2 regions of the Paenibacillus sp. J22P277 genome follow, and region 2 is predicted to be linked to the other one. Evidence: riboswitches for the same ligand, from Rfam matches in the RefSeq annotation. Region 2 holds a riboswitch; the other holds the start of a gene.
What was found. Region 2 has a riboswitch for cobalamin ahead of AC50YL_RS00515 (ABC transporter substrate-binding protein). Riboswitches for the same ligand answer to the same signal wherever they lie in the genome.
Positions count from the first base shown of each region.

Region 1: linked by a shared signal. The riboswitch ahead of AC50YL_RS15240 (DUF4430 domain-containing protein) and the one ahead of AC50YL_RS00515 (ABC transporter substrate-binding protein) in region 2 are both predicted to bind cobalamin.

Region 1 covers NZ_JBXENS010000004.1:416,365-427,747, forward strand. The annotation lists gene AC50YL_RS15235 (energy-coupling factor transporter transmembrane component T) at 1-368, opposite strand, end outside; gene AC50YL_RS15240 (DUF4430 domain-containing protein) at 365-1,582, opposite strand; cobalamin riboswitch at 1,844-2,039, opposite strand; gene AC50YL_RS15245 (hypothetical protein) at 2,127-2,456, opposite strand; gene AC50YL_RS15250 (PrsW family intramembrane metalloprotease) at 2,456-4,639, opposite strand; gene AC50YL_RS15255 (AraC family transcriptional regulator) at 4,867-5,745, opposite strand; gene yicI (alpha-xylosidase) at 5,869-8,193, shown strand; gene AC50YL_RS15265 (3-oxoacyl-ACP reductase family protein) at 8,386-9,138, opposite strand; gene AC50YL_RS15270 (TetR/AcrR family transcriptional regulator) at 9,256-9,819, opposite strand; gene AC50YL_RS15275 (manganese catalase family protein) at 10,170-11,024, shown strand; tRNA gene AC50YL_RS15280 (tRNA-Asp) at 11,134-11,210, shown strand; gene gluQRS (tRNA glutamyl-Q(34) synthetase GluQRS) at 11,284-11,383, shown strand, end outside.
Region 2 covers NZ_JBXENS010000001.1:110,668-122,050, reverse strand. The annotation lists gene miaB (tRNA (N6-isopentenyl adenosine(37)-C2)-methylthiotransferase MiaB) at 1-107, shown strand, start outside; gene AC50YL_RS00550 (YlbF/YmcA family competence regulator) at 129-605, shown strand; gene AC50YL_RS00545 (MFS transporter) at 666-1,874, opposite strand; gene lepB (signal peptidase I) at 2,051-2,575, shown strand; gene AC50YL_RS00535 (DUF4184 family protein) at 2,580-3,605, shown strand; gene AC50YL_RS00530 (heavy metal-binding domain-containing protein) at 3,741-4,061, shown strand; gene AC50YL_RS00525 (rhodanese-like domain-containing protein) at 4,193-4,501, shown strand; gene AC50YL_RS00520 (heavy metal translocating P-type ATPase) at 4,677-6,887, shown strand; cobalamin riboswitch at 7,148-7,376, shown strand; gene AC50YL_RS00515 (ABC transporter substrate-binding protein) at 7,588-8,700, shown strand; gene AC50YL_RS00510 (FecCD family ABC transporter permease) at 8,702-9,739, shown strand; gene AC50YL_RS00505 (ABC transporter ATP-binding protein) at 9,736-10,548, shown strand; gene cobT (nicotinate-nucleotide--dimethylbenzimidazole phosphoribosyltransferase) at 10,545-11,383, shown strand, end outside.

The DNA.
Region 1 (11,383 bases), on a different contig from region 2:
GACGTCATCACCGCGTTGTAGCAGGAGAACCAGACGATGACCGTCACGTACGTGCAGGAGGCCGCGATGCCGTACAGAATGGATTCCAGCGTGACCGGGTTGCCGTCCCGCAGATAGAACAGGATCGTCACGCCGGCGTGGCTGAAGGCCGGATTGACGACGGCCATGAGCACGAACAGCGGCAGCATGAAGCGCAGGTTGAACCTGACCGCCCGCCTGCCGTTCAGCAGAATCGAATTGACGATGGCGGAGACCAGCGCGACCGCCTGGAAGGCCGGATGCATGAACAGCATCGCGAAGATCAGCACCGCGGCGAAATAAACGAAATTCACGATCGGATGATACGAGGAAAAAGCCGTCCGCCTCATTTATCTACTCCGGAAGCCGTCTGGGCACCGCCGACGTCGCGGCCCAAATCGCAGGTGTACACCCAGTCGACGACATCGCCGTCCTTGAGCTTATAGCGGCTGCTTCCGTAATTCGGGAACCAGCCGTTCACTTTGTACATCCAACCGCTCAGTTCGCCGCAGTCGAATTCGTAGAGATTATGGATGCCTTCGATATAGTTGCTGTTGTACAGCGGCGTCATCTCGAATTCCATCTGGATTTTGTTTTTCTTCATCTCCCGAAGCAGCACGTCGAAGACGGATTCCCCCTCGTAGAACGAAACCTTCTGCGATCGGTAGACGACCCCGTCCTTGGGCAGCACCTCCAGCTTGTCCTCGTCGAGCTGATCGAGATTGTCCAGGATCGTCTTGCAGGAGACGGATAACGTGGCCGTGAGCACCTTCTTCTTGTCGACCTCGGCGTCCTGCCATTCGACGGGCTTGGGTTTGCCCGCCGGAACCGGATCGGTCTGGTATTGATCCTTCTTCCCTTCGGCGGCATCCGGCTGTCCGCCCGTCTCCGCCTTGCCGCCCGAGGCAGTTCCCCCGGCAGGCTTGGAAGGTTTCCCTGCTGCGACGTCGCTCCCGTCCGGCTTGGCGGCGGACTGCTGCGGCTTCGATGCGGGCGGTTGTTGATTCGCCGCGGAAGCGCTGCTTCCGCCGGACGGGGAGCCCGCATGCGCTTGCGATGAGGCAGGCTGCTCAACCGTACCCGCTTTGCCGGGCTTGGCGGCCGCGTCACCACCGGAATTTGCGGCTGCCTGACCGCCCGGATTGGCGGTCGTACCGCCGTCGGCTTGGCTTCCCGGCCTAAGAGCCGTCTTGCCGTCCGGCTTGCTTCCCGGCTTAGCCGCGGCATCGCCGTCGGTTGCGCTCCCGGGAATCGCAGCCGCATCGCTGCCTGGATCACCGACAGCATGCGCAGTCGTGGCGGCGGCCTCCGCCGCGACCGCGCCGGCCGCGGCCTGCCCGTCCTCATCGTCCAGCCCGTTTCCTCCGGCCGGATCGTCCACCGCGTTCGCTCCGCTTGCCGATTCGGACGAATCCGAGACCGGCCCGCGAACGGCCGAGATGCCGGAGGAACTGCCGGCCGGCTTAAGCGTGCCGCCTTGTCCGCTTCCTCCCCAGAAATAGGCGAGTACGAGTACCGCGGCGATTCCCGATGCGGCAAGCCACTTTTTAAACGTCATTCTCATGTTCCATTCACATCCCCACATGTCAAGCAAGGACGAACGCCGTCGCCCTTGCTTCCCATGGCGTATTTAATTTCTCGCTTGCTTCGTCGCTGCTTTACCGCCTAACTGCGAGCATCGCCGGCCAACAAAAATAAGCCGCCCGAAAAAGGGCGGCTTAAACAATCGCGTTATCCACGCATACGCAATAGAAGCGCATCGGCTTCGAAGCGAAGTCGCGCGCGTCGTATGATCATTTCCAATTCCCACCCCCCGAGGAATTCAGAAAACATTCGCGTAAAGGCAGGTCTCCTGGCTCATGATTCATCGCTTCTCCAGCCTTCCCGGTTCAATGCCGAACCAGTGGCGCCGTGTGGAGTCGCTCCTCAATTACAGTGGCGGGACCGCGCCGGATTTTAACCGGGCTTCCCTTTTAAGCAAGCTTGCGTGGCAAGCCTGCACCTTTACGGATCCATGTATTCAATTTCCATTCATCATAACGGCTTTCGGAAGGGTTGTCTATCATTTCCGCTGCGAGAGTCGCAGATTCGCCTGTCCGTTCGTTCCGTCAACCGATGTACACGACGGCCCCGTCCCGCTCGAGCGCTTTGGGCAGTTCAGCGGCGAGCCGGTCGAGCCTCGCCAGCATCAGCGCCAGCCGATCGCCGTCCAGTCCGCGCGCGGCCCACCGCCTCAGCTTCGCGAGCTCCTCCAGCACATCGGGCAAATCCGCCTTCGTCACGTCGATGCCCGACGCGAATAGCGGTACCCACCGCAGCCCCAGCGCCTCCGCGGCCGGCTCCCAGCATTCGCCGAAGAACGCCTCGGTCGCTACCGGCACGTTGAACAGCTTCTCGTACTCGCCCGTCGGTTCGGGCATGAATGCACTGATCGACATTACGGTTTCCCCCTAAATAGAACGTTGAACGCATGGTCCGGAAATTCGGCCCTCAGTCGGTTCAGGCTGTTCTCCACCGCGCTTCGCAGCTCGGGCGTATCCCCGTCCAGCCGGAAGACGAACCGCTTGATCGATTTGATCTGCTCGAGCGACGGAATGTCCGCCGAGCCATGGGCGGTCGCCCGCGTGGAAACGGCTTTGGACGCCATGTTGTTGATCCGGTTGCGGGTCTTCGCGAGAATCTGCTTGTCGGCGAATTGCTGCGGCGTTTGCGCCGGCAGCCCCGTCCGCGGATTGACTTTGTCGAGCCCGCTGGCCGTCTTGTCCTCGTAGAATATGCCCTTCTCCGCATCGATCTCGTCGAATTCCCCGACGGGATTGCCCTGCTGGTCGACAATTTCGACCTCATGATACGATTTCCCTGCCGCGGGCGAAGAATCGTCCTTTGCTTCGCTTCCGGCGTCGTCATCGTCATCCGCCTTTTTCCCGTCCTTCCCCTTGCCCGGACCTGGCTCTTCGCCGTCCGGCTTAGGCCCGCTTGGTTCCCCGCGCTTCGGCGGCTTGCCGGCATCGGGCAGTTCAGGCTTCTTCCGGCCGAGTTTTTTCAATAATCTCTCGAGCGGCTTGCGCCCTTTCTTCGCAATCCATTCCATGGCTTTCCCGATCGGCAGCCGGCTCAGCAGGATGGCGAAGGCCGCGGCGATCGCGTTCTCGGGCGTGAGCAGCCGCTTGGGATCGCGGATGTCGTCCGCGATCTCATGACCGCTTCCGGCGATGCCGGGCACGGTGAGCGCGATGCCGAGCGCCGGCCAGAACTCGAAGAACAGCAGCGAAAGCGCCAGCGCCCCGACGATGATCGCGCCTTGCTCGAATCCGCTCAGCCGGTCCCACCAATTCTGGAGCGAATCGAACATGCAGGCGAAGCACGCATCGCCCGAAGGAACGGAGGCAGGATGAAGCGCAATCGCATGAAACCCGGCGAACGCGCCGATCGCGAGGAGAATGGCGGCGAGCCCGGCCGCGGCCCGGTAGTGCCTCTTCATCCGTTCCCTGATGCGCTCTTCCCTGCCTGCCGCTTCCGCGTTTCCATATAGCAGGATAAATGCCAGTTCCCGCCGTTCCCGGTAGAAGGCGAGCAGATAAGCGAATCTCCCGCGGCTGCGGCCGCCGAACAACGCCTCGCCCATGCTCCACAACTCGGAGAACGGGTCGAAGAAGGACTCGCCCGGCAGGGCGGGAAGCTTGCGCCGCATGAGGTTCAGGGACGCGTAGTCCCAGATCACCGCAATGGCCAGCATCAGCAGAAACACCTGCTTCGTCTCGTATCCGCTGCCGGTCCAGCCGTGAACGGTCATCACCCAATCCGGCAGCCGGCTCTGCCCGTTGTAGGCGGCATGGTCGAGAATCGCCCATAGCAGCAGCGCCAGCGGGAACAGGTACGCGGCCTTGCCCAAGCGCTTGCGCAGCCGATAGGCCATTCCGCAGCCGAGCGCGATCATGGCGGTGTGCACCGGATGACTGACCGTCATGAGCGACGAAAAAAAGCTCTCCTCGAAGCGTCCCGGGAACAGGGTGAAGAAATCCCAATGAATCGTCTCCCCGCCAAGCATCGTATAGCTGTAGCCGTACCTGTCGGCAATGGCGCCGGTATTCGTCCACCGTCGGGACAGCTCCTCGGCCAGCTGGAAGCCTGCCCCGGAGGCCGCCCCGATCATGGCGAAATCGCTTAGGCTGAACGCGGATGCCCGCCGGGAGAAAAGCAGCATCGCGCCGAGCGGAAGCAGCTTCCATGCTTCCTCCACGATCGGCGTCAGCACGGCCTGCGACCACGTGTCCATCGTCCTTCCCCCGGCCAGCGCATGGACGGCGTTGACGGTCAGCGCCGTGAACGGCACCACGAGCAGCGCGCCGGCCATGACGCAGAGGGCGACCTGTCGCCATGGCAGCGTTTTGCCGCGGCACAGCACCCAGAACTGCAGCACGACGTAGAAGGACCACAGATATTGAACCAGCATCGTGCGCGACTGTTCCACGAAAATCAAGCTAAGCGCGAGCACCGCGAGCGATAGCCAGGAGCATGCCGTATACGCCAGGCGGATCGAAGGATAACGCTTCAGCGCGGCCTTGCACAGGCGGTATGCCGATTCCAGCGCGTCCCGGATGCCGGTGCGGATTTGCCACAAGGTATTCGTGTCGGACTCCCTCCCCGATCTTTGTTCGCCGCGACATCAGGATATGTGCCGTTGCGCCGCAATCATGCCCGGATGAGCAAATGTTAATTTTTACCCTTTCGCGCGCGCGATGAAAAGTCCGGAGACAAAAATAAGACCTCGCTCCCGGTTCGGGAGGAGGTCTTGGCCCTTGGGCACGGCTTAATGGGGGACTTGCAGCTCATCGCCGCCGAGAACTTTCATTCGACCGCCCGGTTCCGATACTCGGACGGCGTGCATTGGAATACGGAACGGAATAATTTGCAAAAATAACTGAAGTTGTCGAAGCCGGCTTCGAGCGCCGCCTCGCCGACCGTCGTCCTGCGTTCGGCGAGCAGCGCGGCCGCGGTCCGGATTCGCTGCAGATTGATGTATTCGACGGGCGTTCTGCGCATGAACGATTTGAACACCCGCGAGAAATGCCCCTCGCTCATGCCCGCCTCGGCCGCCAGTTCCTTGATGCTCAGCTTGCGCGCATAATGCGCGTCGATGTAGGTCAACACCGCTTTCAACCGATCCTGCGTATGCGCATCGAGCGCGGACCTCGACTCTCCCCGGACGAAGGCGTCGCGCGAGACATACTCGGCGAACAGCTGATACAGCCCGCCCTTCAGCCGCAGCGGTTTCGCCGGATCGTCCGAATGCTCCAGCTCCAGCAGCGGACCGAGATGGCGGAACAGGGCCGGAGCGAGGCCGTTCGCCGCCGTGGCATGCGGCTCCGGCGCCGAGCGGCCGCTTCGCAGCGGCTCGAAATACCGTCGGTCCGCGCCATCTCCCGGGCTCGTCAGCCAATCCAGCCGAAACACGATCGCCGCGTACGCGCACGCCGAACCGTTCCGGGCGTAGCCGCCGTGCAGCTCCCCGCCCGGAATGAACAATACGTCCCCCGCTTCCGCATGATAAGCGGACAAGCCGATCTGGAAGACCGCCTCCCCGCTTTCGACCGCCAGAAATTCGGCTTCCTCGTGCCAGTGGGAGTCCAGGATCGGATCGCCGGCCGCCCGCTCCATGCGGTAGATGCCGACCGGAAATTCGGGACTGCCGTGCCGCCGCTCTTCCCGCAAATGGCGTCTGTCCATAATACCGCCTCCGAATCAGAATACTGCTAATAACCAGCATAATAATACAAGATATTAACCATTTCAATCAGTATACTGTTAGTTATATCAGATATCAACGCTATGACGAGAGGATGAAAATGGATGAAATTCAGCGATGGCTACTGGATGACCCGCGAAGGCTACGAGGTGATCTGGCCGTACGAGGTGCACGACGTGGCGGTCGGCGCGGACGGCATCACCGTTTATGCGACGAACCGGCATTTGGAGACCCGCGGCAACACGTTGAACGCGCCTCTGATCACGATGGAGTTCTCCTCCCCGATGAAGGATATCATCCGCGCGAAGTTCTACCATCATAAGGGAACGAAGCGTCCCGGCCCTTCCTCGTTCCCGCTGCTGACGGCTGACCGCGTGCCCGTCGAGATCGAGGACACGGCGCAGGCCGTCACGCTGAAGAGCGGCGACGCGGCCGTCACGATCACGAAGGCTCACCCGATCTCCATTACTTATACCTATAAAGGCCGTAAGCTGACGCGCAGCGGTTCGCGCTCCACCGGCTATGTAAAAGCCGCCGACGGGAACCATCATTTCCGCGAGCAGCTCGATCTGGCCATCGGCGAAACCGTTTACGGCCTCGGCGAGCGGTTCACGCCGTTCGTGAAGAACGGCCAGTCCGTCGACATCTGGAACCAGGACGGCGGCACGGCTTCCGAGCAGGCGTACAAGAACGTTCCGTTCTACGTGACCAACCGCGGCTACGGCGTATTCGTCAATCACCCCGAGCTCGTCTCCTACGAGGTCGCGTCGGAGAAGGTGTCGAAGGCGCAGTTCAGCGTCGCCGGCGAGTCGTTGGAATACTTCGTGGTCGGCGGCGATACGCTGAAGGACGTGCTCGCCAACTATACGTCGCTGACCGGCAAGCCCGCGCTTCCGCCGGCCTGGTCGTTCGGCTTGTGGCTGACGACGTCGTTCACGACGAGTTACGACGAGGCGACCGTGACGAGCTTCGTCGAGGGCATGGCCGAGCGCGATATCCCGCTGGCGGTATTCCACTTCGACTGTTTCTGGATGAAGGAATACGAATGGTGCAACTTCGAATGGGACGAGCGCGTCTTCCCGGATCCGCGCGGCATGTTGGAGCGCTTGAAGGCGAAAGGCCTGCACATCTGCGTCTGGATCAACAGCTACATCGCGCAGCGTTCCCCGCTGTTCGACGAAGCGGCCGCGCTCGGCTACCTGGTGAAGCGCCCCGACGGCAGCGTGTGGCAGTGGGACCTGTGGCAGTACGGCATGGGCCTCGTCGACTTCACGAACCCCGCGGCATGCGACTGGTACAAAAGCAAGCTGGCCGCGCTGATGGACATGGGCGTCGACAGCTTCAAGACGGACTTCGGCGAGCGCATCCCGACGGACGTCGTCTACTTCGACGGCTCCGATCCGCATCAGATGCATAATTACTACACGCAGCTGTACAACAAGGTCGTCTTCGAGCTGCTCGAAGAGAAACGCGGCAAAGGCGAAGCCGCGCTGTTCGCCCGTTCGGCCACGGCCGGCGGCCAGCAATTCCCCGTGCACTGGGGCGGCGATTGCGAGGCGACCTACGAATCGATGGCGGAAAGCCTGCGCGGCGGACTGTCGCTCGGCTTATCGGGCTTCGGCTTCTGGAGCCACGACATCGGCGGCTTCGAGGCGAGCGCGACGCCGGACCTGTACAAGCGCTGGGTCGCCTTCGGCCTGCTGTCCAGCCACAGCCGACTGCACGGCAGCACGTCGTACCGGGTGCCTTGGCTGTTCGACGAGGAAGCGGTCGACGTGCTCCGCCGCTTCACGAAGCTCAAGCTGCGCCTGATGCCGTACCTGTTCGGCCAATCCGTCCAGTCTGCCAAGATCGGCTTGCCGGTCATGCGCGCGATGGTGCTGGAATTCGGCGACGATCCGACGAGCGATTACCTCGACCGCCAGTACATGCTCGGCGAATCCCTGCTCGTCGCGCCGATCTTCAATGCCGACGGAGAATCCGTCTATTACCTGCCGCAGGGCACGTGGACGCATTACTTGACCGGCGAGCAGGTTGACGGCGGTAGCTGGCGCAAGGAGGGCTTCGATTACTTCGGCCTGCCGCTGTTCGTCCGCGAGAATTCGCTGATCGCGGTCGGCGCCGAAGACGGCCGCCCGGATTACGATTATGCCGCCGGAACGACGCTGCAGCTGTTCGCGCTTCAGGACGGCGCGTCCGCGTCCGCCGCCGTGCCGACCGTCACCGGCGAAACGGCCTTTACCGCGACGGCCGTCCGCAGCGGCGCGACGATCACGCTCGACGTCGACGGCAAGGCCGAAGGCTGGAGCCTGGTCCTTCGCGGCGTGAACGCGGTCGCTTCCGTGCAAGGCGGCCAAGCCGACGCCGGCGCGGAAGGCGTGCGGATTACGCCTGCCGCCGGCGCCGCGCGAGTGATCGTTCAGCTATAAGGCAACGGGTTTTGCGCCGTTTGCGGTTTCGTGCCGCGAACGGCGCATTTTGCTTTTAAGCCGGAATGATCCCGTCTTATAGCACGTCCGCGGTGAGTCGGACGCTCCTTTCCTCGGCCTTCATAATAAAAAAAGCCAGTCCGATCAAAAAGCTGATCGGACTGGCGGCGGTTCATGAGATTGGATGGCGGCTCAGATCATGAATCCGCCGTTGGCATCGATGGATGCGCCCGTGATGTAGGAAGCTTCCGGGGAGGCAAGGTATGCGACGAGCCCCGCGATTTCCGCGGATGTACCGTATCGTCCAAGCGCCATCAGCGATTTCAGGAAGGGCGCGTTAGTACCTTCGGCCGGATTCATGTCCGTGTCGACCGGTCCCGGCTGGATATTGTTCACCGTCACGCCTTGCGCCGCCAAGTCGCGGGCTAAACCGCGGGTCATGCCCGCTACGGCAGCCTTGCTCATGCTGTACAGGCTCATCCCGGGAAATCCGCTGGCGTCCGCGTTCACGCTGCCGATCGTAATGATGCGGTCGCCGTCGCCCATCGATGGCGCGGCTGCTTGAACGGCGGCGAACACGGCGCGAATGTTGACGGCGACCATTCGGTCGAACTCGTCCATCGTGAAATGGTCGTACGGCTTCACGTCAAGCAATCCCGCGTTATTGACGAGAATATTGATCGCGCCAAGCGTCCGGGCCGCCTCGTTCACGGCCTTCTTCACGGCATCCGCGTCCAGAGCGTCTGCGCGGATAGCCAGCGCCCGGCCGCCGCCTGCCTCGATCTCCTTCGCCAACTGTTCCGCCTTCCCGGCGGAATTGGCGTACGTGAAAGCGACGGCGGCCCCTTCGTTAGCAAGCCGTCTGACGATCCCTTCGCCGATGCCGCGGGATCCTCCTGTCACGAATGCCACTTTACCCGTTAAACCGATCGTTTGAATGGTCATGGTTATGCTCTCCTTTACACTATCGGGAATGATCGTTCCGGAAATAAACAAAAAAACAAGATTCGGCTGCTGTGAAATGACATTAGGGGAATGATCGTTCCAATAAACGAGAAAAAATTAACGCAAGAAATGAAGCGCGATCGCAACGATATTATCCAAGGCTTGCCGGTCCGCGGTAACGGCCGTAACGGTTATGCCCTGCATCGTGTTGACCAGGAATTGCGCCAGGGCTCTCAGGTCGGGATTGCCCTTGAGCTCCCCGTTCGAAGCGGCACGCGTCAGCAGTTGATAGAAGGCTCTCTCGTTGCGGACCACGTTGGCCTTGATTCGGTCTTTCACTTCGGGATGATCGCACATCTCGAGCGACGCGTTGACCATCAGGCAGCTTTGCGGCATATTGTGCGCGATCAACCGGTCGAAGAAAGACAACAGCAATTCCTTGGCCGGACCGGAGCCATACAACACGGAGGTCAAATCATGCGCTTGGTCCTCGTATCGGTCGAGCGAAACGAGATAAAGGTCCTTCTTGCTGCCGAACGTCTCGTAAATGCTGCTGCGGCTGAGGCCGGTTGCGTCCACGAGATCCTGCATCGAGGTGCCTTCGTACCCTTTGTCGCGAAATACGTGCATGGCTTGCTCGATTGCGTCGTCGATGTTAAACGTTTTGTTTCTCGACATCATTGATCATCCCCTGCCGTTGATTCTAAATCATAGCGCGTTGAAATTCAAGTCTTTTCGGAACGATTGTTCCTATTTATTTCACTCCTAGCTCCCAGCGGCTTGGATCGGATATGCGTCCATCGCCACTGCGATTCGCCTCTTTCCGTCGTTTCGTCAGCGATTGCGTTATTTCGTTCTAATTGATAATCATGCTCACAGTCAACGGCCGTTCTATGACGGCGCATGAATTCACGGGCAGCCTCGACGCCTAACAGCCGAATGCTTACATAAGAAATGGCCCGCAAGGGATACTACGGACGGATGGAAAACGCAGCCTCCTACCTACGAAAAGAAAGGGTCGTGAACGAAGCATGTATTATTACAAGGAAGAATTGATCAACGTCATTCAGCCGGACCGGCCGGATCCCGCCGCGGCCAAGGTGCTGCAGGAAGCGCTGGGCGGACAATTCGGCGAGATGCGCACGATGATGCAGTATTCTTTTCAAAGCGCGAACTTCAGAGGCAAGGACAAGCAGTTTCGCGATCTGATTCGCGGCGTGTTTCTGGAGGAACTCGCGCATGTCGAGCTCGTGCAAAGCACGATCAATCAGCTGCTGAACGAATCGGGTTTGTCCGAGCCCGGGAATGCCGGGACCGACGCGGCTCCGATCGACGAAGCCGTCAAGCTCGCCAATCCGCATCACTACATCATGGCAGCCAAAAGCTCGCTGCCGGTCGACGCGGGCGGCAATCCATGGAGCGGCTCGTACGTATACGCGCACGGTAATCTGATCGCGGACCTGCTCAACAATGTCGTGCTGGAGTCGACGGGCGTGCTGCAGAAGTCGCGGATCTACGAGATGAGCTCGAACAAAACGCTCCGGGAAACGCTCGGTTTCCTGATCGTGCGCGACAACGCCCATCAGAACGCCTTCGCGAAAGCGCTCGAGACGCTCGGCGTGGACTGGGCGAAGAGCTTTCCCATCCCCAACTACGACATCAACAAATACCCCGAATGCCGCAAATTCGTCGACATGGGCTACCACAACGCGCAATTTAATTTCCGCTTGGACGCTACCCGCATCGGGGAAATTTTCCAAGGTCAAAGTCCAAGCCGCAACGGCGGCCAGCTCGCGGTCATCCCGCCTCCGCAGGGCTTCCCTGTGCCGCAGCTGCCGGATATGCCGAACGAGCACAGCCCCGGCTTGGTCGACATGCAGCGTTGACCGGACAGAAACACCCCTAATGGCCAACGCTATTTCGGCTCGATTGAGTTAGAAATCTATTGCGCCGCGAATGCCGGGCATGGTATGATAATGCTTGTCTTGTTAATGCGGAGCCGTGGTGTAGTGGCCCAACATGCCTGCCTGTCACGCAGGAGACCGCGGGTTCGAATCCCGTCGGCTCCGCCATCCTTCATACCAACCTTTTGAGCAGGAGCTTGTCTCCCTGCTCATTTTTGCATAGAAAGGAGACCGCGCCGCCATGAGAGGACGATTCGCCCCTACGCCTTCGGGACCGATGCATATCGGCAACGCCAGTACCGCGCTGCTTGCCTGGCTGCAGGCGCGGAGCGCCGGCGGCA
Region 2 (11,383 bases):
CGTCCTGGATCGGACAATTCATCGAAGCGCGCGTAACGGACGTTCAGACGTGGTATGTCAAGGCAGAGCCGATCCTGGAAGAATTGAAGCAGGAAGCCGTATCTTAACGACTAGAGGAGCTGGAAACGATGGCAAACGAACAAACGGCAAAACACGAGCATGATCACGACCACGAAGCGGGCTGCGGCGTGCCGAAATTCAATACGGAGGACATTATCGTCCGCGCGGACATCATGGCGAAAACGAAGGAATTGGCGAACATGCTGTTCACGTCCGAGGAAGTGCAGCAGTTCCAGCGCGCCGAGAAGCAGATTCAAGGCAATGATCGCATCCAAGGCTTGATCGCGCAGATCAAGAAGAAACAGAAGGAAATCGTCGCGTTCGAGACGACGTTCAAAAATGCCGACATGGTGGCGAAGATCGAGAGCGAGATCGCCACGCTGCAAGACGAGCTCGACGGAATTCCGATCATCACGGAGTTCCAGCAGAGCCAAGCGGATATCAACTATCTGCTGCAAACGGTCGTGTCCGTCATTCGGGATACGGTCGCGGAGAAAATCACGATCGAGGATGCGCAGACGGAAGATCCGGAAGAGTGCATGTAAGCAGGCAATAAAAACACCAGCCGATTCGACGAGCGTCGAACCGGCTGGTGTTTTTGTTCATTAGGCGGAGGCGGCCGCTCCGGAACGCTTCCAGATCAGCGTCAGCAGCAGCGCGGCCGCGGCGAACCCGCCGCCGAGCCAGAAGCCGTAATCCCGGCCGAACCTATCGTTCACGAAGCCGGCCAGGAACGGTCCCGCGAACATGCCGACGGAATACACGGCTTGGTAGAATCCCATCGCCGTCGCGCGTTTGGCCGATTCGAACGGCTGGATGGCAAGACCGAGCAGGATGGGCAGGTGCATGCCCTGAGCGAAGCCGTTCAGCACCTGGGTCATGGCGAGCTGGCCGAGATTCGGAGCGAAGGCGATCGCGACGGTGAAGATGCCGCTCAGCAGATAGGCGGTTCCGATGACGTTCCAGGTGCCGAAGCGCGGAACGAGCCAGCGTCCGGTAATGAGCGAGGCGAGGCCGTGCGGCACCTTGAAGGCGATGACGATCAACGTCAGCTGGCCGTTCGAAGCGCCGAGCGACGTCGCCTTGAGCGGGGTGAACCCGAACATCGTAATGAACAGAACGCAGTGCGCGAGGATCGATAACGTCGATACCTGCCGCAGGGAAGGCGTTCGCACGACTTCCCGCAAGTGCCGAAGCGAGATCGGCGACCGCGCGATGCCTTCCCGGGGCTCCTTGACGGCGAAGGCGAGCCCGAGACCGCCGATGCCGAGGAAGATGCCGGCCATGAAAGCCGCGTTCCAACCGAACGCATCGGCCAGCCAGCCGCTCAGGATCATGCCGATCAGTTGCCCGGATACGGTCATGAAGCTGATGTTGCTCATCGCCTTCGTCGCTTCCGACGAGGCGAAGTAGGCGGCGTAAAGCACCGTGAACGCGACCCAAGCCGAGGCGCACACGCCCGACATCATGCGGCCCGCAAGCGGCCAGAGCCAGGAGCCGGGGACCATGAACAAGAGGCAGCTGAGCGTGCCGGTGACCATGCCGAGCATGAGGAAGGGCTTGCGTTTATGAAGCTTATCCGACAGCAGGCCGAGCGGAAACCGGACGAGCATCTGGATGAACCCGTAACTGCCGAGCACGAAGCCGATCAAGACGTCCGCGTAGCCGCCGCTTTTCATGAACGGGGAAAGAATCGGCACGTAGACGTACAGCGTGGACCAATACAGCAGCGTCACGATGACGAATACGATATGGTCCGAACGGGTCGTGCGGATCGCGGCCGCCTGCTCGCGGGTATTTTCTAGTGCGGGCAAAGGAACTTTCATTCCTTCGGCATTTATGAATGTCAGCTTTTTAAATGTATAATAGGACCTGTGGAAGAGCAATCCTTTTTAAGCAATATGTCCCTTGGAAAGAAACTTATTTGGCGGTACTGTCGTATTAGTTACAGACATTCGGACAAGCGAACCCGGAAAGGAGTCAGAAGCAGATGAAGAAAACATGGATTCGAGAGGTGCGGGACTGGTGCGTCACGCTGGGCATTGCGATTGCCGCGGCGCTCCTTATTCAGAACTACGCTTTTGCCCAAACCGAGGTTAAAAACATCTCCATGCAGAAAACGCTCGTGGACGGGCAACGGCTCATCGAGGACAAAATCAGCTATCGTTTCGAAACGCCGCACCGCGGGGACATCGTCATCATCGACGGGCCCGAGAGCGATAAGCGTCTTATTAAACGGGTCGTCGGGCTGCCGGGCGACGTGATTGATTTTACGAGCGACGGCCATGTGCTGGTGAATCAAAAAAAACTTCAAGAGCCTTACGTGAAAGGGCTCACGTATTCCAACGGCATGAAGGTACCGTATACCGTCCCCGCAAAATCCGTGTTCGTGATGGGCGATAACCGCGAGAACAGCCAAGACAGCCGGATGCTGGGACCGATCGCGCTGTCGAGTCTCGAAGGAAGGGCCGTGTTCCGGCTGTGGCCGCTGAGCAAGTTCGGTCAATTGGAGTAAGGGCATGCCATTTACCTTCTCGCATCCTTTGTTCGCGGTGCCGCTCCGGCGGATTGCGCCTGGCTGGCTGAGCGTAACGGGGCTCGTGCTGGGCAGCATGATTCCGGATATGGAATATTTCATGGCCATGGAATCCTATCAAACGATCGGACATTCGCTGCGCGGTTTTCTGGTGCAGGGGGTTCCGCTCAGCATCGCGCTCGCGCTCGCATTCCATAAGGTCGTGAAGCCGGCGATTCCGAAGTTTCTCCCGTCGGCCGGCCATGTGGACCAGTTCGCGAAAAGCCTGTCGTCGGAGGAATGGAAGCTGAATTCCGTTCGGGCCTGGATCGTATTTCTCGCGTCGTTGTATATCGGGTATTTGACGCATCTCTTCATGGATTCGTGGTCGCACGGGACCGGCGAATTCGTAAGATGGTTCCCTGTTTTGCGCGAACATATCGGCGGTCGCCCGGCCTATCAGCAGCTGCAGTACCTGTTGTCGCTGATCGGCTTGTTTATCCCGGCGCTGCTGCTGTTAATCCGTTATCGAAGCTGGTACGCGCATGCGAAAAGCTTGCGTCCGCCGAAGATTTCTAGACCGGGCACGATGCTGCTGCTGTGGGCGACGGCCGTTGTTTTCGGATTCGGCTTGTTCGCCGCCAAGATGACGTTCTCGGTGGATCGCTACAATTGGGTCAGCCCGCTGATCGTGGCGCCTTTGTCCTCGGCGTTGTTCGGCGTATTCGTGGCTTCCTTGTTATACCGGGCCGTCAAGAACCGCAAAATCCCCGGGGGCACCACCGCCGTCGCGTTGCTGCTGTTCGCGCTTGTCCTGTTTCGAACCAGCGAATACCTGCTCGCGCCCTATCAGCTGCATCATTCTTCGGCGCATGCGTTCCGGGCGTTCAAAGGGGATTTTCAATCGGTATGGAACGCCTATATTTGGTGCTGGTCCGCCATGCTGCTGCTGAGCTGCTGGCTGACCGCGAACGATCGGCGGCGCGCGAGCGCGCGGGTCGGCAAGCGCGAACGGACGAAAACCTTATAGCGTATTGCATAAAAAAATCGTCGGCGGGTCATTCTAGCAACGCCTGAAACGGGTATATCCTTTATGAAGCGCAAAGATGAAACCTTTTGGAAAGAGCAGCCGTATGACGCAATATACCGAGTGGGAGGGATTACGATGATTTATTCGACAACACCTACGATTGAGGGGCATCCGATCGAGCAGTACCTGGGCGTCGTGACGGGAGAAGCGATCATGGGCGCGAATATCATGCGCGACTTGTTCGCTTCGATCACCGACATCGTTGGCGGACGTTCGGGCGCGTACGAGACGAAGCTGAAGGAAGCGCGCGACGTCGCGTTCGGCGAAATGTCCAGCCAGGCTTCGCGGCTGGGCGCGAACGCGATCGTCGGCATCGACATCGATTACGAGGTCGTCCGCGAAGGCATGCTGATGGTCGCGGTAAGCGGCACGGCGGTCCGCATTAGGCCCGAATAAACGACGAAGACGGCATCCGCGACAATCGCGGATGCCGTCTTCATGTCCATGAAGCTGGACAGGACGATGAGCTTAACGGTAAAATGCCTATATAGCAGGGCAACATGAAGCTTGAAGGAGTGCATGCAGCAATGGGAGAAATCACGGCCAGCGAACTGGAAACCCGGCTTCGGGAAGGCGAGAAGCTGAGCGTTATCGATGTCAGGGAACCGGACGAATGGGAATCCGGCCATATTAAAGAGGCGGTCAGCATTCCGTTGTCCGTCTTCGTCGAACGGGTAGGCGAACTGAACGGCATGGAAGAGCCGCTGTACATGGTGTGCAGAAGCGGGAACCGGAGCGGCAAAGCCTGCGATTATTTATCCGCGCAGGGCTACGAGGTCGTCAACGTCCTCGGCGGCATGCTCAGCTGGCCGGGCGAAGTCGAAACAGGCAACTAACCGGCGTGAAGAGGCACTTTCGCATTTCGATGCGGAAGTGCTTTTTATTTTGTATCATGCGCCATGCGTTCCTGCCATATAGTGGAGAGTAGGACAGCTTGGGTTTGTCTGCACGGCAGGAGATTGACACGCGAATTCCATGCATCGCGAACGACGAATCGAAGGAGGGCGGGCCATGCAGCCGCTGGACGAGGAAGAAGTGCTGGATTTGCGCATCCACGGCATGAGCTGCACGGCTTGCGCGACCCGGATCGAACGGGCGGTCGGCAAGCTGGCCGGCGTGTCCGGCGTGTCGGTGCATTATGCGGCGAAGTCCGCTTTTATTACGTATGCTTCGGGGGCCGTTTCGCCGGCCGGCATCATCGAACGGATCGGGCAAATCGGCTTTCAGGCTTTTCCGCACGGGCGCGACGAGGACGGCGGCTCGGAGATCGACGCGCTGAAGCTTCGCGTCATCGCGGGTTCGCTGCTGACGCTGCCTTTATTATGGACGATGGTTCATCACTATGACCTCTTGCGCGGCATTCCGGTGCCTGCTTTCATCGAAGAGCCGATCCTGCAGCTGCTGCTCGCGTCGGTCGTGCAGTTTTTTATCGGCATGCCGTTTTACTTCGGCGCGTACTATGCGCTGCGGGAGCGAACGGCCAACATGGACGTGCTGGTCGCGATCGGCACGACGGCGGCGTATGTCTACAGCTATATATCGATGATGACGGGCGGCGCCTTGTATTTCGAGACGTCGGCCGTCGTCATCACCGCCGTGCTGGGCGGCAAGCTGCTGGAGGCCGCCGCCTCGGAGCGGGTCATGAAAGAAGGCGACGGCTACGCGTCGCTGCAGGCGAAGGAAGCGATCGTCGTGCGCGGCGGCAAAACCGAACGGATTCCGCTCGACCGGCTGCGCGTCGGGGATCAGCTCATCGTTGAAGCGAACGGGCATTTGCCCGCGGACGGCATCGTCGCGGATGGCGAAGCGACGCTCGATGAATCGTTTCTAACGGGGGAGAGCGGCATGGTCAAACGGCTCGCGGGGGACCGCGTCTTTGCCGGCACGACCGTCATCGGCCATCCGCTGCGCATGCAGGTGCTTGCCACGGGACGCGGGACCTTACTGAGCCGCATCGCGGCGATCACGAGGCAGGCGCAGGCGACGAAGTCGTCGATCGGGCGCAAGGTGGACCGCATGGCGGCCGTATTCGTCCCCGTCATGATGGCGCTGTCGCTCGCCACGCTGGCGCTGTGGCTGGTGTGGCTCAATCCGGGCGACTGGAAAACGGCTTCGATTCATGCGCTGGCCGTGCTGCTCGCGGCATGCCCGTGCGCGCTCGGGCTGGCCGCGCCGATATCGCTCGTATTGGCGACGGGCAAGCTCGCCAGAAGGGGCATCGTGCTGAAGGAAGCGAGCGCGCTTGAACGGCTGGCGCAGCTGAACTTGATCGTGCTGGACAAGACCGGCACGCTGACGGAAGGCAAGCCGGCCGTGACGGGCGTATCCGCGCTGAACGGCGCGCCGAACGCGCTGCTGCGGCTTGCGGCGGCGGCGGAGGAGCGGTCGCAGCATCCGTTCGCGGAAGCGATCCGGGAGTCGGCCCGGCGTGCGGGGCTGGTCGTTCCGTCTTCGGCATCGCATGCCGCTTACCCGGGCAAAGGGATCGAGGCGCTCGTCGAGGGCAAAACGGTCGCGGTGGGGAACGCGGGCTTCGCCGCGGAGCGGTCCTGGGTAATTCACCGCTCGCTGCAAGGATTTGCCGGACGGAAGGAGGAAGCTGGCGAGACCGTCGTCTACGCTTTCGTCGACGGCGTCTGCGCAGGGGCTTTCGCGCTGGCCGATTCCGTGAAGCGCACGTCCAAGGAAGCGGTGGAGGGCTTGAAGCGAGAGGGCATCCGCGTGCTGCTCGCGACCGGCGATCATCCGTCCGCAGCCAAGAAGGCCGCGGGGCTGACGGGGATCCGGGACGTGCATGCCTCCATGCTGCCGGACCAGAAGGCCGCGTTGATCCGCAGGCTGCAAGGAGACGGGCTGGTCGTGGCGATGGCCGGGGACGGGTGGAACGATGCGCCGGCGCTCGCCGCGGCGGACGTGGGCATCGCCATGGGAGGCGGCACGGAAGCGGCACTCGACGCGGGAGACATGACCTTGCTTAGATCGCGGCTGACGGGGATCTCGGAGGCGCTGCAGATCAGCCGGTTGACCGTTCGCAACATCCGACAGAACCTGGGCTTCGCCTTTCTCTACAATGCGGTCGTGATCCCGTTCGCGGCGGTAGGCGGCATCGAGCCTTGGATGGCGGGAACGGCGATGGCGCTCAGCTCCGTATCGGTCGTGGGGAACGCGCTTCGCTTGAACGGCCAGATGAAGCGCAAGCTGGATCGGCGCCTGGCAGCATAGGCGGTCGCAGCTCGCCGCCTGCCTGCATGCGGGCAACGGCAAGCACGGCCGCGGCGGCGAACAGCGCCGTGCGGCATCTGGCGGCGTGAAGCTCTTTCCGGCGGGACATTCGAACGCCTCCCAATAATGTATAGTGCTATGCTCGGAATTAGGGGAAGGGTATAGGATATGCGGCACAACCCGGCCAAAAGACCTCGTTTTTGGCAGAGGATCGTCTAGACAACGCTTGCGGAGGAATGGTATAGTAGCTCAGATACAATCGCATAGATGGAGTTACAGGTGCTGCACGATCGCGCTGCCAGCGAGCGTGCGGCTTAATAGGGAAGACCGGTGAGAAGCCGGCACGGACCCGCCACTGTAAGGAGCGCCCCGGCTGCATGACGAGCCCGGGCAAGGCATCGATGAAAGTCACTGGACGTTCGACCGTCCGGGAAGACGGCGATGCCCGCTGCTCCGAGTCAGGAGACCTGCCTGTAACGGGATAACGCTGCCTACGAGGATTTAGGAGGGTGTTAGAAAATGGCAATGAGCCGGATACGAACTCGAATTCCGCCGCTTCCGTACACGGAGCGTTTATTGCCGTCGTTCATTGGGACATGAGCATTTCTGACACTGTAGTCGGAGATGCTTTTTTTGTTGCGGGAACCAGTGAAAGCGAAGAAGTGAGTTGCATCAGATTATCGGAACGGGAGAGAGAACGATGAACATGAAACGAGAATGGAAACGGAAATCATCTGCTATTAGGAATATCGCTTTCGTCCTGCTGGCGGCGGCTCTGCTGCTGCTGACGACGGCCTGCGGCGCGCACAAAGCGAACGACGGCGGAACGACGAACAATGCCGCGGCGGGCAATGCGTCGAATGCGGCTGCGGGCAACATTGCGGCAGGCAACGGAGCGGCGGCCGATAATGCGGCCGCCGGCAATGAAGCAGCAGCCGATAACGAAACGGCTGCCGGCAACGAAGTCGCTGCGGCTGGCCCCCAAGCCACGACATATCCGCTTACGGTCAAGGACGTCACGGGTTCCGAGCTGACGTTCGCAGCCGCGCCGCAGCGGATCGTGACGCTCGTGCCGAGCGAGACGGAAATCGTCTACGCGCTCGGAGCGGGCGATGCAGTCGCGGCCGTGGATAACTACTCGAATTACCCGAAGGAAGCGGCGGATAAGCCGAAGATCGGCGACATGAACGCGGATATCGAGAAGATCGTCTCGCTCAAGCCGGACTTGATCCTCGCTTCGTACAGCATGAGCTCGGCCGTCGTCGATAAGCTGCGCGCGCTGAAGCTGCCGGTCTATGCGTCGGATCCCAAGACCTACGACGCGGTTATCGAGAAGGTGAAGCAGATCGGCGCGGTGCTCGATAAAGCGAAGGAAGCGGCGGCGGTCGCCGAGCATATGGAACAGGTGCGCACGCAGGTGGCGGATACGGTCAAGGATGCGCCGAAGCCGAACGTATACCTGGAATTCTCGCCGGGCTGGACAGTCGGCAAGGGCGAGTTTCTGGACGAGCTCATCACGCTGGCCGGCGGGACGAACATCGCCACGGAGCCCAATTGGTACGAGATCGATCCGGAGGCCGTCGTGAAGGCGAACCCCGACGAGATCATATATGCGTCCATGACGGTGAAGGAAGGCGAGAAAAACCCGATCCTCGCGGCGATCGAATCGCGTCCGGGCTGGAATGCGATCAAGGCGATCAAGAATAAGCAGGTATTCGAAGTCGATCAGGACCCGCTGACGCGGGTCGGTCCCCGCTTGGCCGACGGTCTGCTGGAAGTCGCGAAGAAGCTGCATCCGGATCTGTTCCAATAAGATGCGGACGAAATTATACGCGTATGGAGGAGCAGCGATGCTCCTCTTACTCGCATCTATGGTCGTCAGCCTGTCGATCGGCTCGGCCGGCTTGGCGCTGAAGGATGTGTGGGGCATTCTGCTGCATCAGCTGCCATGGATGCCGGATGCCGGCACGAAGTGGGATGCCGCGGATATCGCCATCGTGACGCAGCTTCGTTTATCGCGCGTCGTGCTTGGCGTGCTGGTCGGCGCTTGCCTGGCTTTGGCCGGAGCGGGCTTCCAAGGCGTGCTGCGCAATCCGCTCGCCGATCCGTTCACGCTCGGCGTCGCTTCGGGCTGCTCCGTAGGCGCCGCCTTCATGATCGTGTTCGGGCTGCAATCGGCGCTCGGCCTATGGACCGTCCCCTTGGTCGCCTTCGCCACGGGCATGGTTACGCTGCTGATCGTGTTCGCGTTATCCCGGGCCAGAGGAGCCATGAACGTCGAGACGCTGATCTTGTCGGGCGTCATCGTGCAGGCTTTCCTCGGCGCGCTCGTGTCGTTCCTGGTGACGCTGTCGCAGAACGTCGTGAACGAAGCGATGTTTTGGCTCATGGGCAGCCTCAGCGCAAGAAGCTGGGAGCACGCGAAGCTCATCGCGCCTTTCTTGATCGTGGGACTGCCGGTCCTGATCCGGTATTCGCAGCATCTGAATCTATTCGTCTTCGGCGAGCGGCATGCCGCGCATCTGGGCGTCAACGTCGAGCGCACCAAGCTGATCGTCCTGCTCGTCTCCACGCTGCTTACCGCGGTCGCGGTCTCCATCGCGGGCGTCGTCGGCTTCGTCGGGCTGGTCGTGCCGCATCTGATCCGGCTGATCGTGGGACCCGATTACCGGATTATCGTGCCGTTGTCCGCGATCGGGGGCGGCTTCTACCTCGTCTGGGCGGATACGCTCGCGCGGACGGCACTCAGTCCGAAGGAAATCTCGCTCGGCATCGTGACGGCGTTGATCGGCGCGCCATTCTTCGCGTATTTGCTCTATCGGCGCAAGGTGCTGCAAGGAGGTGCGTCATGATCGAAGCGAAGGGACTCGCGATGACGATTGCCGGCCATTCGATATTGAACGACCTGAACTTCTCGATGCGCAAAGGCGCCATGTACGGCATTATCGGTCCGAACGGCGCGGGCAAGTCGACGCTGCTGCGCCTGCTCTCCGGCATGGACCGCCCCACCGCGGGACAGGCGCTGTTGGAAGGCAAGCCGGCTCTGGCTTACAAGCGCAAGGAGCTGGCCAAACGAATCGCCGTGCTTCAGCAGGGCGGACTGCCGTCCGTCAGCTTCACGGTGCGCGAGGCAGTGACGATGGGGAGATTCCCGTATCAGAACTGGCTCGGCGAGGAAGCCCCCGAAGGCGGGCAGGTCGTGGAGCGGGCGCTTCGGGATATGGGGCTTGCCGAGCTGCAGGATCGCCGGGTCGACGGCCTGAGCGGCGGCGAACGCCAGCGCGTCGCGCTCGCGAAGGTGATGGCGCAGGAGCCGGAACTGCTGCTGCTCGACGAGCCGACGACTTATCTGGATATCGGTTACCAGGTGCAGCTGCTGGATACCGTCAAGCGCTGGCAGGCGGAGCGGCAGCTGACGGTGGTGGCCGTCCTTCACGATCTTAATCTGGCGGCGCATTATTGCGACGAATTGCTCGTGCTGCACGGCGGCGGCATCGAAGCGTTCGGGCCGCCGTCCGAAGTGGTCCGGCCAGACCTGATCGAACGGGTCTTCGGCGCGCGGACCGTCGTGCTGCCGCATCCCGCAACCGGCGTGCCGCAGCTGCTGCTGCTGCCGGAAGTTCCGCCTGCCGAAGAGAAGAGAGAGGAAGCGAATAAATGAGCGAAGAACGATTGTTGGCATCCATGGATCAGATCGGCGAGCTGGACGCCGCGGGCATGGCAACCGCGGAACAACGCTTGAACAGCTTGACGAAACCGCCGGGGAGCCTGGGCCGGTTGGAAAGCATCGCCGTGCAGGCCGCGGGCATAACCGGAGAGCTCGCCGCGGATTTCTCGAAGCGCGCCGTTATCGTCATGGCCGGCGATCATGGCGTTTGCGAAGAGGGCGTCAGCGCGTTCCCGGCGGAGGTAACGCCGCAAATGGTGTTGAATTTCCTGGCGGGCGGAGCTGCGGTGAACGTGCTGGCACGCGGCGCCGGCGCGGACGTCTATTGCGTCGATATGGGCGTGAATGCGGATTTGGCGCACGAAGGACTTATTGTCTGCAAGACGCGCAAAGGGACGGCGAACATGACGCGCGAAGCCGCGATGTCGCGCGCGGATGCGGTCGCCGCCATTCAGGGCGGGTTCGACCTCGTCGCGAGATTAGCGGCCGACGGCTATCGGATGTTCGCGACGGGCGATATGGGCATCGGCAATACGACGCCGAGCGCGGCGCTCTGCGCCGTGTTCGGCGGCTTGCCGGCGGACGAGGCGGTCGGTCTCGGCACGGGAATCGACGAGGCGCGCCGCCAGCATAAGGTCGAAGTCGTTAAGCGCGCGATCGCCCTGAACCGCCCCGACGCTTCCGACCCCATCGGCGCGCTGGCGAAGGTCGGCGGGCTAGAAATCGCCGGGCTCGTCGGCGTCATTCTAGGCGCGGCGGCGAACCGCTGCCTGGTCGTCGTCGACGGCTTTATCTCTTCCGCGGCCGCGCTCGTCGCGACCGCCATTGC